Regions from separate parts of the Gordonia sp. NPDC127522 genome, predicted to be linked through region 2. Evidence: predicted binding sites of a transcription regulator. Region 2 holds the regulator's gene; each other region holds the start of a gene.
What was found. The regulator LexA, encoded in region 2, represses DNA repair genes until DNA is damaged. The targets are predictions, from matches to a motif close to CGAACANNTGTTCG.

Region 1 (4,873 bases), on a different contig from region 2:
GCGAGATCCGGTCGGAGTACGACGCCAGGCGCTCGCGGGCGATCTCGAGTGCCGAGGAGTCCCGATCGATGCCGACCACGCGGACGTTCGGGAACGACTCGAGAACCAGTTGACTGTGCCCGCCCGCGCCGAGCGTGGCGTCGAGGAAGACGCGCGGATCGTCGGAATCCAGTGCGGGGGTCAGCAGTTCGACGATGCGCGCACCCATGACGGGGATGTGACCGAACTCGCCGGACCGACGCGGTTCGTCCTCGGCATCGACCATGATGAAGACCCCCCATCGGCATGTATGCGGTATCGGCGGTGGGCGGATGCCTCGGGTCGGCGAGAGCAGGCGGTCGGATGGAGCGGGGTCCCGACCCGATCACGCACCTGGCGTTGGGGAAGTACGCCAGGGTCGCCACCGGGCCGGGGCCTCGTGCCACCCGAAGCCGCTGGGCACCGAACTCGCCCATCGGTTGCTGTCTCTTCGGTCGGTTTCTGGTCGGTTGCTGTCGTTGGTGTTGCTGTCTCGGCGGTGTGGCGGGCCGGTCCTCCGGCTACAGCACCGCGTTCAGCGCGGCGGAGTTGGCAGCCGAGAAGTTCTCCTCGTGCCGCGTCTGGTACTCGTTCCATGCGGCCGAGTCCCAGATCTCGAGGTGATCGAAGCTGCCGAACACCACGCACTCCTTGGACAACCCCGCGTACACGCGATGGTCGCCGGACAGGCTGATCCTGCCCTGACCGTCCGGTCGCTGCTCTTCCGAACCGGCGAAGAACGTCCGCTGGAACGCGCGCAGATCAGGGTCGTTCCGAGACGCCTCGACGATCCGAGCGGCTATCGCGTCGAACTCTTCGGTCCGGTACACCGACAAGCTGTGATCTTGGCCTTTGGTGACCACTACCCCTCCTGCCAGTGCATCGCGGAACTTGGCGGGCAACGTGAGCCGCCCTTTGTCGTCCAATTTGGGCGTGTAGGTACCGACGAATCGCACGGACACGTCGACACCTCCTGCCCACCGGGTTCCGCGTCGTATCTCGCCTCACCCAGTGCTGCCACAGTACCCCACTTTCCACCACTTTCCACCCCCGCCGCCCCCGCATTCACCCACTGACAGCAAATTCCCAGTTCAGAGAGCTCAAGATGACAATGAACGCGCGTGTCCCCGGCGCGTCACGGGCCGAAAGAAGCGCATCAAGCGTGTGACCAGAGATACCGATGAGGTTCGAGAGGCGGGAAATCCAGGCATAGATCCTCTAGTGGGGCAAAGTGGGGCGACCCGGTGGGGAGAAGTGGGGATCGCCGGTGGGGAGAAGTGGGGATCGCCAGTAGAGAAGCGCGAGGACCGTCGACCGGGCATCCGATCCCGTCGATCGTGCGCCCGAATCCGTCTGCCGTGCGCCCGAACCCGTTCAGCGTGCTCTGAAGAGCGATCGAGAACATGAAAGAGCCGCGTGCCCGAAGGCACGCGGCTCAGTCGTATGCGAAGTTGCGGGAGTCGGTCAGCCGATCGACGAACGCGGAGTCGGGATCAGCGGATCACTCCTGCTCGAACCGGCGATTGAATCGCTCCTCCATGCGTTCCGACAGCTTGCGCTTGCCGCCGGACGACCCCGATTGCTTCTTGCCGGACCTGGTCGACGACGAGCCCGCCTCGGCGGTGTTGTTGTCTCCCCAGAGAGCGAAGAGGCCGGCCCCGAACATCACCAGGAAGCCCAGGAGGCTCACGATCGGGAATCCGCCGATGTTGATGTTGACGATGAGTCCGCCGACCAGCATCACCAGGCCGACGACGAAGACCGCTGCCGCCTGCAGGCGACGACGACCGCTCGACTTCCCAAGGCGCCGACGCTTGACACTGGACGCAAACTTGGGGTCTTCCGCGTACAGCGCGCTCTCGATCTGTTCGAGCATGCGTTGCTCGTGCTCCGAAAGTGGCACCGACCCTCCTTCTCACTGATCCGTGACGCCGACGAAGGTCACCCGCGACCGGAAAGGCGTCTGCGCCTATATCGTCCCATGATACGAGGTGAAATCGACCGCGACCACCATTACTCGCTGTTGCCGACGACCGGGCGGTGCCAGAAACCGCAAAGTGTGGCCGGATTCACGCCGTCGCGCCGATCTGCGGCGCTTCGGCACCGAGTTTTCCTTGCTCGTAGGCGATGACCATCGTCTCGACCCGACGCAGGAAGTCGAGGACGAGCAGCCGCATGCCGGCGACGCTGTCGGGGTCGATCGTGCGGATGATCCCGGACTCGATCTTCATCCGAACCGGCGACAGTGCGGCGAACCGGGCGGCGATCGGCGCCAGCTCGGGGGCGACCACACCGATGCGGGTCCAGGCGTTCGACGTCCTGCGCCGCACGGTCCCGACCGGTTCGTGCACGGCGAGGGCCGCGCCCGAGGCGCGGAGTGCGACGAGGTACAGCTGGCGGAACCGCTCGACGTCGTCGTCGACGCCGTCGGCGTTGTCGAAGAGCACGTGCGCACGTTCGAGGAGATCGCGCGCTCGACCGACCATCACCGGGTCGACGGGCGCCGCGTGGGTGAGAGCCGTGGCGCTGCGGGATCTGGCCATGTCGTCCTCCTCGTGCGTATGGGCTGTGTCCGGCGGCAGACGCTTCCCTCGTCCGCCGCCGGACCGTGTCGTCGGATGAACGCGAACAGCTTGCGGAGGCACATTCATCGAACATCCGTTCGACACGTTCAATATAGCTATCCCGGCGTCGGCGTTCAAGACATCTGTGACCCGAAACCCCCGCCGGGGAGTACAACGCCACCACCTGCGGGCCGATTCCTGCCGAGTGTGCATCATCGATAGGACAATTCCCGGAAGTGGCCTGCGACGCGATGCCCCCGGCAGAGGGCGGCCCGCCCCAGCGGCAGCCGACCTCGTCTGCAGGTCGACGACGCAGGACGAACGATGCAGAGAACGGAAATCCGTTGACCATCCGCCTGGTGAGCCTGAGTGGCCAGGACGCCCGGGCCTGGCTCGAGCCGGCCCTGGAGATCTACGTGACCGCGATGAATTATCCGCGCGGTACGGAGATCCATCGGGCCGGGCTCTGGCGCGAACACATCGCGCGGCCCGGATGGCGTGCGGTGGGCGCGGTCGAGACGGTGACCCCATACAAGGCGCGGACCATGCCGGCCGCGCGGCGCCGGGTCGGTCCACCGGTCGGCTCCGGACCCGACGACCTGCTCGTCGGCATCGCCTACGGCTACACCGGCGCGACCGGTCAATGGTGGAACCAGCAGCTGCGGCTCGGACTCCGCCAGACGGGCCGACCGCCCGAGACGGTCGAGGCGATCGCGCGCGATTACTTCGAGCTCACCGAGCTGCACGTCCACCCGACCGCTCAGGGCCGTGGGATCGGACAGGCGCTCCTCGCCCGGCTGCTGGCCGATCGGCCCGAACGCCATGTGCTGCTGTCGACCCCGGAGATCCCCGCCGAGGACAACCGCGCGTGGTCGTTGTACCGGCGGATGGGTTTCACCGACGTCCTGCGCCACTTCACCTTCACCGGCGATCCGCGTCCGTTCGCGTTCCTCGGCCGTCCGCTCCCCCTGGAACTGCAACCCCCGGCCGCCGCCCGCCGCGCCGGTACCGGGAGCTGACGATGCACGGCACCCGGCGTGACGCCGTCGTCATCGGCGCGGGCCACAACGGCCTGATCGCCGCGGCCTACCTGGCACAGGCCGGACGGGATGTGGAGGTACTCGAGCGGGACGACATCCCCGGCGGCGCGGTCTCCACCGTCGAACGGTTCCCCGGCCATCGGGTCGACCGGGGGTCGTCGTCGCATCTGATGATCCGTCACTCCCCCGTCCTCGACGACCTCGACCTCGCCGCGCACGGCCTGCGCTACGTCGACTGCGATCCGTGGGCGTTCGTCCCGGCCACCGCGACCGCCCCGCCGATCGTCTTCCGCACCGACCTCGACGCGACGTGCGCTTCCATCGAGAACGCCTGCGGTGCAGCCGATGCCGCCGCATATCGACGGTTCGTGGAGACGTGGACGCCGCGGGCGCGGGCGGTCATGGATGCGTTCTACCAACCCGCGACGATGGGGAAGTTCGGCCGGGCCTTCGGCGGGCTCGGCGGCACCGCCACCACGGCACGCACGGGGTTGTTCGGCCGGCGCGGCGGCCGGGTGCTGAACCTGACCGCCGAATTGATGGCCTCCGGCGACTCCCTCCTCGACGAGTATTTCGAGTCCGAACAGCTCAAGGCCGGACTCGCGTGGTTCGGCGCCCAGTCCGGACCGCCCATGAGCGCACCGGGCACGGCGCCGATGATCGGATTCGCCGCACTCATGCACCGAATCCCGCCCGGACGCGCGATCGGGGGCAGCGGCGCACTCACCGAGGCCCTCGTGCACCGAATCCACCAGGACGGCGGCCGTGTCTCCTGCGGCGACCCCGCGGTCTCCGTCGCCCGCTGCGGCGACCACTGGCGGGTGCTCACCGGCACGGGTCAATCCCGTTGTGCCGCAACAGTCATCCACGCCTGCCACGTGCTCACCACGCTCGACCTCCTCGCCGCCGGCGGTTTCGACGCGGGCGTCATCGACCGCTGGCGACGCGCCATCGTCGTGGGCAGCGGGATCGGGATGGCGGTTCGCCTGGGGACAACCGGCCTGCCCGACTACCAGGGGCTGCCCGGCGACCTGCCCGAGCACGGCGTCCATTCGGCTCTCGGACTGCTGGTCACCGACCGCGCCCACCTCACCCGAGCCCATGCCGCGGCGTCGGTGGGCGAACTCCCGCCGCGCCCGGCCGTGGTCGCGATGAGCTATTCGGCGATCGATCCGACGCTCGCGCCCCCGGGCTGCTCCGTCATCAATCTCTGGGCACAGTGGCATCCGTACCGGCTGGCCGACGGCGACT
Region 2 (4,873 bases):
GACCTGGACCGCCGACGGGATCGGCTCGCTCGCCGAGCAGACCATGGTTGATGTCGCGGGGCAGCGGCTGACCCGGTACCCGACGATCGACGTGGTCTCCGATGCGAAGGGCCACGCGCGGGGCGTCGTCGTCGTCGATGCGGCGAGCCCCGAGACACGAGACCGCCTCGGGCGACGCGGGATCGTCGCCCTCCTCGACCTCGCGATACCTCCGCTGCACAAGCGGATCGCCGGCTCGCTGAGTCCGGTCGAACGACTCGCCCTGAGCCAGAGCCCGTACTCGACCACCGAGGCACTGCTCGCCGACTGCACCCGACGGGCCATCCGGGACACCGTCGCCGACATCGACGACGCAGAACTCGCCGCGGTTCGCTCACCACAGTCCTTCTCGGCGCTGCTCGAACGGATCCGGCCACGGGTCGCCGCGGCCGCACCGGACTACTTCTCGCTGGCCGTCGCGGCCCTCAAACGGATGGCCCCGCTGCGGGCGGCGATCGACCGGCACGCCGGTTCGCTGGCTGCCGACGACGTCGCCGAACAGGTCGCCCACCTCGTGTTCGACGGATTCGTGGCGGCCACCGCGCGACGCCACCTGGAGAATCTGCCGCGCTATCTCGACGGCGCGCACGCACGTCTGGAGGCACTACCCGCGTCCGCAGCACGCGATAAGGCCGGGGTGGCCGCCGTCGATCGCGTCGTCGAACGGTGGGCCCAGCGCCTCGAACAGGTACCCGAGCACCGGCGGGCGGTGGTCGACGACGAGGCGCAGTGGCTCGTCGAGGAGTTGCGCGTGGGGCTGTTCGCCCAGCGTCTCGGTACCGCGTTCCCGGTGTCGGAGAAACGGGTCCTACGAGCTCTGGACCGACTCGGCTGACACGGGTTCGGCGAGCGCGCTCCCGGAACCCGAGGCCGCCTTCAGGTCGTCGATCTCGCGCTGGAAGTCCTCCACCGAGTCGAACGACCGGTACACCGAGGCGAAGCGAAGATACGCCACCTCGTCGAGATCGCGGAGCGGGCCCAGGATGGCGAGTCCGACCTCGTTGCTGGGGATCTCGGCCGATCCACTGGCGCGCACGGTGTCCTCGACCTGCTGGGCGAGTTGCGCGAGCGCGTCCTCGGCGACGTGGCGGCCCTGACAGGCTCGCCGCACGCCGCGCATGACCTTCTCCCGGCTGAACGGTTCGGTCACGCCGTTGCGTTTGACCACCGCGAGCACGGCGCTCTCCACGGTCGAGAACCGGCGACCGCACTCCACACAGGAGCGACGGCGGCGGATGGCCTGCCCTTCATCTGCGACACGCGAGTCGATGACCTTGGTGTCGTCGTTCTTGCAGAAGGGGCAGCGCATTGTGTCCTCACGCAGGTCGCGGGACGCTGGAACGCACCCGAAGCGTGCGCCCCGCCGCTTGTCGGCCGGCCCCTGTGACATCGAGGATACCGCCCGGCCTCAGCGGTACCGGGGGGTGAGCAGGGGCTGGCCCACCTGCAGCGCGCTCGAGCCCAGATCGTTCATCGCGACGATCTCGTCGATCACGACCTCGCGCGGCATCTCGGGTGCCACCCGCCCGGCGATCGAGCTGAGCGAGTCCCCCGAGCGCACGTGGACGACCTCGGAACTCACGGCGGACGGGGTCAGCGAGTCCGAGTAGTTCTGGCCGACGACACCGAACACCCAGACGACGAATGCCAGCCCGACGCCGGCGAGGACGGCGACCGCGGCGCGGCGACGACGACGGAACACCGCCGCGTCGGGCCCGACCGGGCCACGCGCGCGCACCCCGACCGGAGAGCCACAGTGGGTGCCGGCCACCCGCGGGGCCACCGGCGACGCACCCCGCGGCCGGGTGCCGGCCGGCCGGTTGTCGACCGGGCGGCCGCCGTCGGACAGCGGGGCGCGGGTCCGGACCCGATCGGCGGGGGGCCGGACGGCGTCGGGACGGTCGGTGCGGACGGGAGCGACGAGAGTGGCGGTGCGCATGGTGCCCTCCGGTGTTCGAGTGTCTGGGATCGTGCGGGTGTGGCGGTCGGTGTTCGAACATCGATCAGATGTTCGATGCACTGATGTTCGAATTTGTAGCACGGCGTCCCGACAAAGTCTCGCGACACATCGAACAAATGTTTGAGGTGCCGGTCGCACTCCGCTAGGCTCGGACCCGGCGCAAGCCATCTACCAGCACGTTCCGAAGACGAGAGGAACCGAACATGAGTGACACCGGCGATAGGCGCGGCCGAGCGCGGGGCGCCGACGACGAGGCCCCGTTCGACGCCGCCGCCGCCGAGGCCTCACTCACCCCGCGACAGGCCGGGGTCCTGGAGGTGATCCGCCGCTCGGTGCGCGAGCGCGGTTATCCGCCGAGCATCCGGGAGATCGGCGACGAGGTCGGCCTGGCCTCGACGTCGTCGGTGGCCCATCAGTTGCGGACGCTGGAACGCAAGGGGCTGCTCAAGCGTGACGCGAACCGTCCCCGTGCGGTCAACATCGCCCCGAGTGACACCCCGTCGCCGGACACCCCGTCGGCCGGCCAGCTGCCCGAGCCGACCTTCGTGCCGGTGCTCGGCCGTATCGCGGCCGGCGGTCCGATCCTGGCCGAGGAGGCCGTCGAGGACGTCTTCCCGCTGCCCCGTGAGCTGGTCGGCGAGGGATCGCTCTTCCTGTTGCGCGTCGTCGGCGAGTCGATGATCGACGCCGCGATCTGCGACGGCGACTGGGTCGTGGTCCGGCAGCAGAACGTCGCCGACAACGGCGACATCGTCGCGGCCATGATCGACGGCGAGGCCACCGTGAAGACCTTCAAGCGTCAGGGCCCCAACGTCTGGCTCATGCCGCACAACGAACTGTTCGATCCGATCCCGGGCAACGATGCCGTCATCCTGGGCAAGGTCGTCACCGTGATGCGGCGAGTCTGACCTCTCCACCGACCGAACCGTCGAGCACCGCCGCGGCAGCCTCGCGCGCCGCGGCGGGATCCGAGGTGGCCAGGGCTGCCTCGGCGGCGGCCCGGCAGTCCGGCGCGGACACCTCACCGAGCCGGGCCCCCACGGCCGCGGCAGCAGCAGGCGCGCTGGACAGCGAGGTGACCCCGAGACCGACGAGCACGCAGGCGAGGTTCGGATCGGCGGCGGCCTCGCCGCACACCCCGGCCGGCTTTCCCTGACGTGCGCCCGCCGCCGCGACACCCGCGATGAGGCTCAACACGGCCGGTTGCCACGGGTCGGTCAGTCCGGCGAGATCGGCCGACATCCGGTCGGCCGCCATCGTGTACTGGGTCAGATCGTTGGTGCCGATGGACACGAAGTCCACCTCGGCGAGGACGGCTTCGGCCAGGATCGCCGCCGCGGGCACCTCGATCATCACGCCGGCGACCAGACCACGGCCGCGGACCTCGGCGGCGAAGGTGCGCGCCTCCGCCGGCGAGGCGATCATCGGCGCCATGACCCACGGCGCGACGGCCGACCCCGACGCGGCCTGCGCGATCGCGTCGAGCTGATGCGCGCGGATCTCGGGGTGCGCCAGCGCGATCCGATCGCCCCGCACGCCGAGCGCTGGGTTCGATTCGTCGGGATGGGTCACGAACCGGAGCGGTTTGTCGGACCCGGCGTCGAGGGTGCGGATGACCACCTTCTGCCCGTCGAACGCATCGAGCACCTCCCGGTAGATCGCGGCCTGCTCGTCCACCGACGGCTCGTCGGCACGCTCGAGGAACGCGAGTTCGGTGCGGAAGAGCCCGACGCCCTCGACGGGGTACCCGGCCGCGGCGCGTGCCGACGACCCGTCGGCGACGTTGGCGAGCACCGCCACGGCCACCCCGTCGGCGGTCTGCCCCGGGCCGGCCCAGCCGGCGACGAGTGCGGCATGGCGCCGATCCTCGTCGACACGCGCCCGGGCCGCCTCCGCATCGGGCTCCACCTCGATCCGCCCGGCGCTGCCGTCGACGAGAACGGTTGTGCCGGGCTCGATCTCGTCCAGATCGGCCACCGCCACCACGCACGGGATCCCCAACTGGCGCGCGATGATCGCGGTGTGACTGGTCGGTCCGCCGAGGCGGGTGACGAGGGCGATGGTGCTCGTGGGGTCGAGGCCCGCGGTGTCGGCCGGCGCGAGGTCGTCGGCGAGCAGGACCGACGGCACCTCCGGAGTGGGCACACCGGGTTCGGGTAGGCCGAGCAGTTCGGCGAGGACCCGGTCGCGCACGTCGTTGAGATCGGTGACCCGCTCGGCCATCAGTCCGCCGAGTTTGGTGAACACCGCCGCGAACTGTTCGGTGGCCGCGACGGCGGCGGCCTCGGCGGGGGCGCCCTTGCCGATGAGCGCGGTCGCTGCACCGATCCAGCCGCGGTCCTCGGCCAGGCCCGCCGTCGCGGCGAGCACCTCGGCCGTCACCCCGGTGTTCTGCGACGCGCGCGTGCGCAGCCGCGCGGCGACGGCGCCGGCCGCGGTGGCGAAGCGCGTGACCTCGTCGGCGCGCCGTTCCTCGGCGATCTCCACACCGACGCCGAGCTTCTCCGGCGAGTGGTCGGGCCGCTCGCCCGGCCACAGCGCGGGACCGTGGGCCAACCCGCCGACCACCGGGGTTCCCGTCAGGATCTGCGCCATCGTCTTGCCTCTCACTCGACTATCGATGTGACCACCGTTACAAAAAGTGCTTGACTTGTCAACACAAACAGGCGTAAACACAATTACTACAACATCCAATCCCACACGCCTCAACAAGCGGGGTGGTCGAAACCGGAGATCGGAGCGGTGTGTACGCCGAGGAGAGACAACAGGCGATCGTCGACGAGGTGCGCCTCGCGGGGCGGGCATCCGTGGCCGCGCTCGCCGAGAAATTCGACGTCACCAGCGAGACCGTCCGACGCGATCTCGCGGTACTGG
Region 3 (4,873 bases), on a different contig from region 2:
GATGATGGTGCACACCGGGCGCGCCGACGGCATGGTGTCGGGGGCGTCGCACACCACGGCCCACACGATCCGGCCGGCCTTCGAGATCATCAAGACCAAGCCGGGGGTGTCCACCGTGTCGAGCGTGTTCTTCATGTGCCTGGCCGACAAGGTGCTCGCGTACGGCGACTGCGCGATCGTCCCGGATCCGTCCGACGAACAGCTCGCCGACATCGCCATCTCCTCGGCGCAGACGTCCGCGGCCTTCGGTATCGATCCCCGGGTCGCGATGCTGTCGTACTCGACCGGGACATCCGGATCGGGTGCCGACGTCGAGAAGGTGAAGACCGCAACCGAACTCGTGCGCGAGCGGCAACCCGAGCTGCTGGTCGAGGGGCCGATCCAGTACGACGCCGCGGTGGAACCCTCGGTGGCGAAGACCAAGATGCCCGACTCGCCGGTGGCCGGCCGAGCGACCGTGCTGATCTTCCCCGACCTCAACACGGGCAACAACACCTACAAGGCGGTCCAGCGCAGCGCGGGGGCGGTCGCGATCGGCCCGGTGCTGCAGGGCTTGAACAAGCCGATCAACGACCTGAGCCGCGGCGCCCTCGTCTCGGACATCGTGAACACGGTGGCCATCACCGCGATCCAGGCTCAGCAGGAAGGCGTGGACCCACTCGCCGAGAACGTCGCCTCCGCCGAGGCCGAGGGTTCCCGATGAGCGGGGCGTCGGGTGCGGTGCTGGTGCTCAACGCCGGCTCGTCGTCGCTGAAATACCAACTGGTGCAACCGTCGGACGGCACGGTGATCGCGGAGGGCATCGCGGAGCGGATCGGCGACTCCGGTTCGTCGATGACGCACGAGCAGAACGGCGAGACCGTCACCGAGACACTGGAACTCGACGATCACCTCGCTGCGGTCCAACGGGCGGAGCGTTTCTTCGCCGACAACGGAACCGATCTGGCCGACGCGGGACTGAGCGCGGTCGGACATCGGGTGGTGCACGGTGGCCGGTCGTTCTACGAGCCGACTGTGGTGACTCCCGAGGTGATCTCGGAGATCGAGCGGATCTCCCCGCTGGCGCCGCTGCACAATCCGGCCAACCTGGTCGGCATCCTGGCGGCCCGGGAGTTGCTCCCCGACGTCCCCTCGGTGGCCGTGTTCGACACCGCGTTCTTCCACGGGCTCCCTGACGCGTCGGCGACATACGCGATCGACCGCGCGGTCGCCGACGAACATGCCATCCGCCGCTACGGTTTTCACGGCACCAGCCACGAGTACGTCTCCGGCCGGGTGGCCGAGTTCCTCGACCGCGACCCGGCGTCGCTGAACCAGATCGTGCTGCACCTGGGCAATGGCGCGTCGGCGTCGGCCATCGCGGGCGGCCAGCCGATCGACACGTCGATGGGGATGACCCCGCTCGAAGGGTTGGTGATGGGGACCCGCAGCGGCGACCTCGACCCCGGACTGGTCCTGCATCTGAACCGGGTGGCGAACCTGTCCGTCGACGAGATCGACACGCTGCTCAACAAGCGTTCGGGACTTCGAGGTCTATGCGGCGAGAACGACTTCCGCGCCATCACCGAGCTGATGGACAACGGTGACGACGCCGCCCGACGCGCCTTCGACGTCTACATCCATCGCCTACGCCGCTACCTCGGCGCCTACGCATTCGCCCTCGGCCGCGTCGACGCCATCACCTTCACGGCCGGGGTGGGGGAGAACTCCGCAGTCGTCCGCGCCCGTGCGCTGGCGGGGTTGGAAGGGTTCGGAATCGTCGTCGATGACGAGCGAAACGCTGTGCGTGGCAAGGAGGCTCGACGCATCTCGGCGGATGACAGTGCGGTGGAGGTGCTCGTCGTGCCGACGAATGAGGAGCTGGCCATCGCGAGGCAGTCGGCGGCGGTGGTGGCCGGCTGACTTCGGGTGGTCGGAATCGTCCCGACTGCGTACTCGAACGTCGACATACCGGCCCTGGGGCGAGGGGCGGCGCCGTGGATGTTCGAGCAGGACGACGGCACTGTTCAGGAGGCGCCGGATTTCAGACCGAGCCGCAGGATGGTGCGAGCCTCGGCTGCCCCTACCACGCGCCACCGACAAGATGCGCTCTGCGACTGAACTGCGAAAAGCGTTGCACACCAGTACCATAGCGGCTACACTCGAACATGTATTCGCGCAATCGTCTCCGGGGGGTGACAATGTCTGACGAATCAATCACGCCGCAACCGCGCGCCGTCGAGCTCGTGGCCGAGCTGCACGCGACCCTCGACAAACTGCAGACCGTCGACTTGTCCCCGTGCACCGACGAAGAACTGATGGAAGTCGCCGCCGCGACCGAACGCGCGATCGCTCGAACCACTTACGCCGGCGACCGACAAATCGCCGAAATCGAGGCTCGTGATCTCCCCCGCAAGACCGGCTGCCGCACTCTCATGCAGTTCATGACCCACCGGCTGCGGATCTCCAACCCGATGCGTCGACGCAAGCAACTGAACGCCACCGCCGCGCTGACTTGTCTCAACGGCGACCGTCTCGAACCTGAACACCCCACGCTGGCAGAAGCTTTCGCCGAAGGTTCCGTGGGGACCGGGCACGTCCAGGCCGCCATCGATGTCCTCGACCAGATCCCGCATGCCGTCGACCACGACGTGAAGGTCGCCGCCGAGCGACAGATGGCCGAAATCGCCGAAGCACACACCCCCGCCGAGATCACCCAGCTCGGCGCGCGGCTGCTCGCACACCTCGATCCCGACGGCACACTGTCCGACGACACCGACCAGAAACGACGCCGCGGCCTGTGGATCGGCCGACAACGAGCCGATGGCACCGCCAAGATCTCCGGCACGCTGACCCCCGCACTTGCCGCCCGGCTGACGATGATGTTCGCCGTGTGGGGCAAACCCGGGCTCAACAACCCCGACGACCCCGCCTCGCCCAGCGGGCCGGCCGGTGCCGCCGACCCCGACGCCCTGGCCACCGCCGCCGACCGCGACGGCCGCACTCTCGCCCAGACGAACCACGACGCGCTCGACGCCGCACTGGCCGCCGGCTTTGCAGACGGGACTCTCGGACAGTCGCATCGCGGCCTGCCCGTGCAGCTGATCATCAAAGCCGACCTCTCCGAACTGATCCGGGGTGCCGGACTCGCAACCACCGCCACCGGCACCCTGCTGCCCATCCCCGACCTGGTCGCGATGGCCGCCGGCATGCAACCGTGGCTCGCGATCTTCAAAGACGCCACCGCCGTTCCGCTGTACTTCGGACGGGGCAAACGGCTCGCCACCCGCGAACAACGCCTCGTCTCCTTCGCCCGCCCAGACGGGGAAGTGTGTTCGGCACCCGGCTGCGATCAACCCGCCACCCACATCGAGCTTCATCACGCCGAACGAGACTGGGCCAAGGGCGGACTCACCGACATCGACGACCTCGCACCCGCGTGCCCCCGTCACAACCGGATGGTCGGCGACGCACCTGGCCAGTACACCACCCGCATCGTCCGGTTCGGGCCCGACGAAGGCCGCTGCGCCTGGCGACTTAACGCCGAACCCGGTGCGCCACCCAACCCCGAGCACCTCAACCGCCGACCCGACATACCCCGGCGGTTCGCACAACATCTGAACACCGTGCGCGACGAGATCCACGGACCCTCAACCCGGCCCGGCGGTCAGACGCGCCCGACCCTTCGTGACGCGCCCTCCGCAAGCTCCGGGCACTCCTCAGGGAGCAGGGGTGACGCGCCCTCCGCAAGCTCCGGGCGCTCCTCAGGGAGCAGGGGTGACGCGCCCTCCGCAAGCTCCGGGCGCTCCTCAGGGAGCAGGGGTGACGCGCCCTCCGCAAGCTCCGGGCGCTCCTCAGGGAGCAGGGGGCCGGGCGATCAATCACGCCGCTCGTGGCTGAAAACCAGCCACGTCATCGACGTCCGACCACCACGGCGCGTTCGTCGAACCCGTCCATCACCGGTCGAGGCCCACCTCGCGGAGCTCCTGGGCGAAGACCCGCTCGTGCGCAACGCAACAGGGACGTTCTTCGGATAGCCCTAGAACAACGTATTCGGCCGGACGTAGTTGGCGAGGTCGACGAGCATGAACCGGTGGTCCCGGTTGGTGCGGGTCAGGCGGGCCAGCTGGCGCAGCGAACGTTCGGTGCCGGTGCGAATGCCGTACTCGGTGAACGGGAATCCGAGCAGCGTCGAGGGTTCGTTGTCCTGCTCGGCGTCGTCGGGATTGTCGTGAATCCACCCCAGCGCGGTGCCCAACACGATGAGCAGCATCCGGGCCTTGCGTGGTTCCGTGTCCGGGATCTGTTCGAGGCGCCGCGCGGCCTCGACGATCTGCTCGCGGGTCACCTGCGAGGTGGGTCGGCCGTGCACGAGCGCGATGATCGCCGTCGCGCGCGCCGTGTTGAAGTGGCGGCTGGTGGCCGGCACCTCGTCGAGCGGCTGGATCGCGGCGTCGATGTCACCGGCCGCCACGGCGAGCCGGGCCAGACCGAACGCGGCGGTCACGATGCTGTGATCGGTCAGCCACAGATCGTGATAATGGTGCTGCGCAACGTCATACAGTTTGGCGATCTTCTCGGCGGACTTCGCCGGGCCCTTCTCGTCGGCCAGCCAGCGGCCGATGAGTTCGGCGGTACCGGCGACGGCGAGCTTGGGCGCGACCTCGCCCGGCATCGCGCCGAGGACCTCGTCGAAGCGCTCGTAGGCCAGTTCGGGTTCGTCGTTCATCAACGCGCAAATGCCCATGTACCACTCGACCCGCCACGAATCACCGTGGTGGGTGCGGACTTCCTGGAGAAGGGCGAGCGCGGTGTCGACGTCGTCGAGCTGCAGATGCGCGCGGGCCTCGGCGAGATCGATCTCCCGCGACGGGTGGGCGTTCTTGACCGGCCG

Region 1: a site for LexA is predicted at 2,670-2,683, ahead of ACFVHY_RS13175 (SAV_6107 family HEPN domain-containing protein). Genes of this name have one in related genera too.
Region 3: a site for LexA is predicted at 2,143-2,156, ahead of ACFVHY_RS07300 (DUF222 domain-containing protein). Genes of this name have one in related genera too.

The regions. Positions count from the first base shown of each region.
Region 1 covers NZ_JBHXVK010000006.1:85,028-89,900, reverse strand. Annotated here, with positions in the region: gene rsmH (16S rRNA (cytosine(1402)-N(4))-methyltransferase RsmH) at 1-265, opposite strand, end outside; gene mraZ (division/cell wall cluster transcriptional repressor MraZ) at 540-980, opposite strand; gene ACFVHY_RS13180 (DUF3040 domain-containing protein) at 1,520-1,921, opposite strand; gene ACFVHY_RS13175 (SAV_6107 family HEPN domain-containing protein) at 2,088-2,561, opposite strand; gene ACFVHY_RS13170 (GNAT family N-acetyltransferase) at 2,927-3,601, shown strand; gene ACFVHY_RS13165 (phytoene desaturase family protein) at 3,604-4,873, shown strand, end outside.
Region 2 covers NZ_JBHXVK010000003.1:286,963-291,835, reverse strand. Annotated here, with positions in the region: gene hrpA (ATP-dependent RNA helicase HrpA) at 1-874, shown strand, start outside; gene nrdR (transcriptional regulator NrdR) at 848-1,348, opposite strand; gene ACFVHY_RS08895 (LysM peptidoglycan-binding domain-containing protein) at 1,448-1,978, opposite strand; gene lexA (transcriptional repressor LexA) at 2,203-2,907, shown strand; gene ACFVHY_RS08885 (phosphoenolpyruvate--protein phosphotransferase) at 2,885-4,594, opposite strand; gene ACFVHY_RS08880 (DeoR/GlpR family DNA-binding transcription regulator) at 4,744-4,873, shown strand, end outside.
Region 3 covers NZ_JBHXVK010000002.1:664,796-669,668, forward strand. Annotated here, with positions in the region: gene pta (phosphate acetyltransferase) at 1-703, shown strand, start outside; gene ACFVHY_RS07295 (acetate kinase) at 700-1,902, shown strand; gene ACFVHY_RS07300 (DUF222 domain-containing protein) at 2,181-4,016, shown strand; gene ACFVHY_RS07305 (tetratricopeptide repeat protein) at 4,019-4,873, opposite strand, start outside.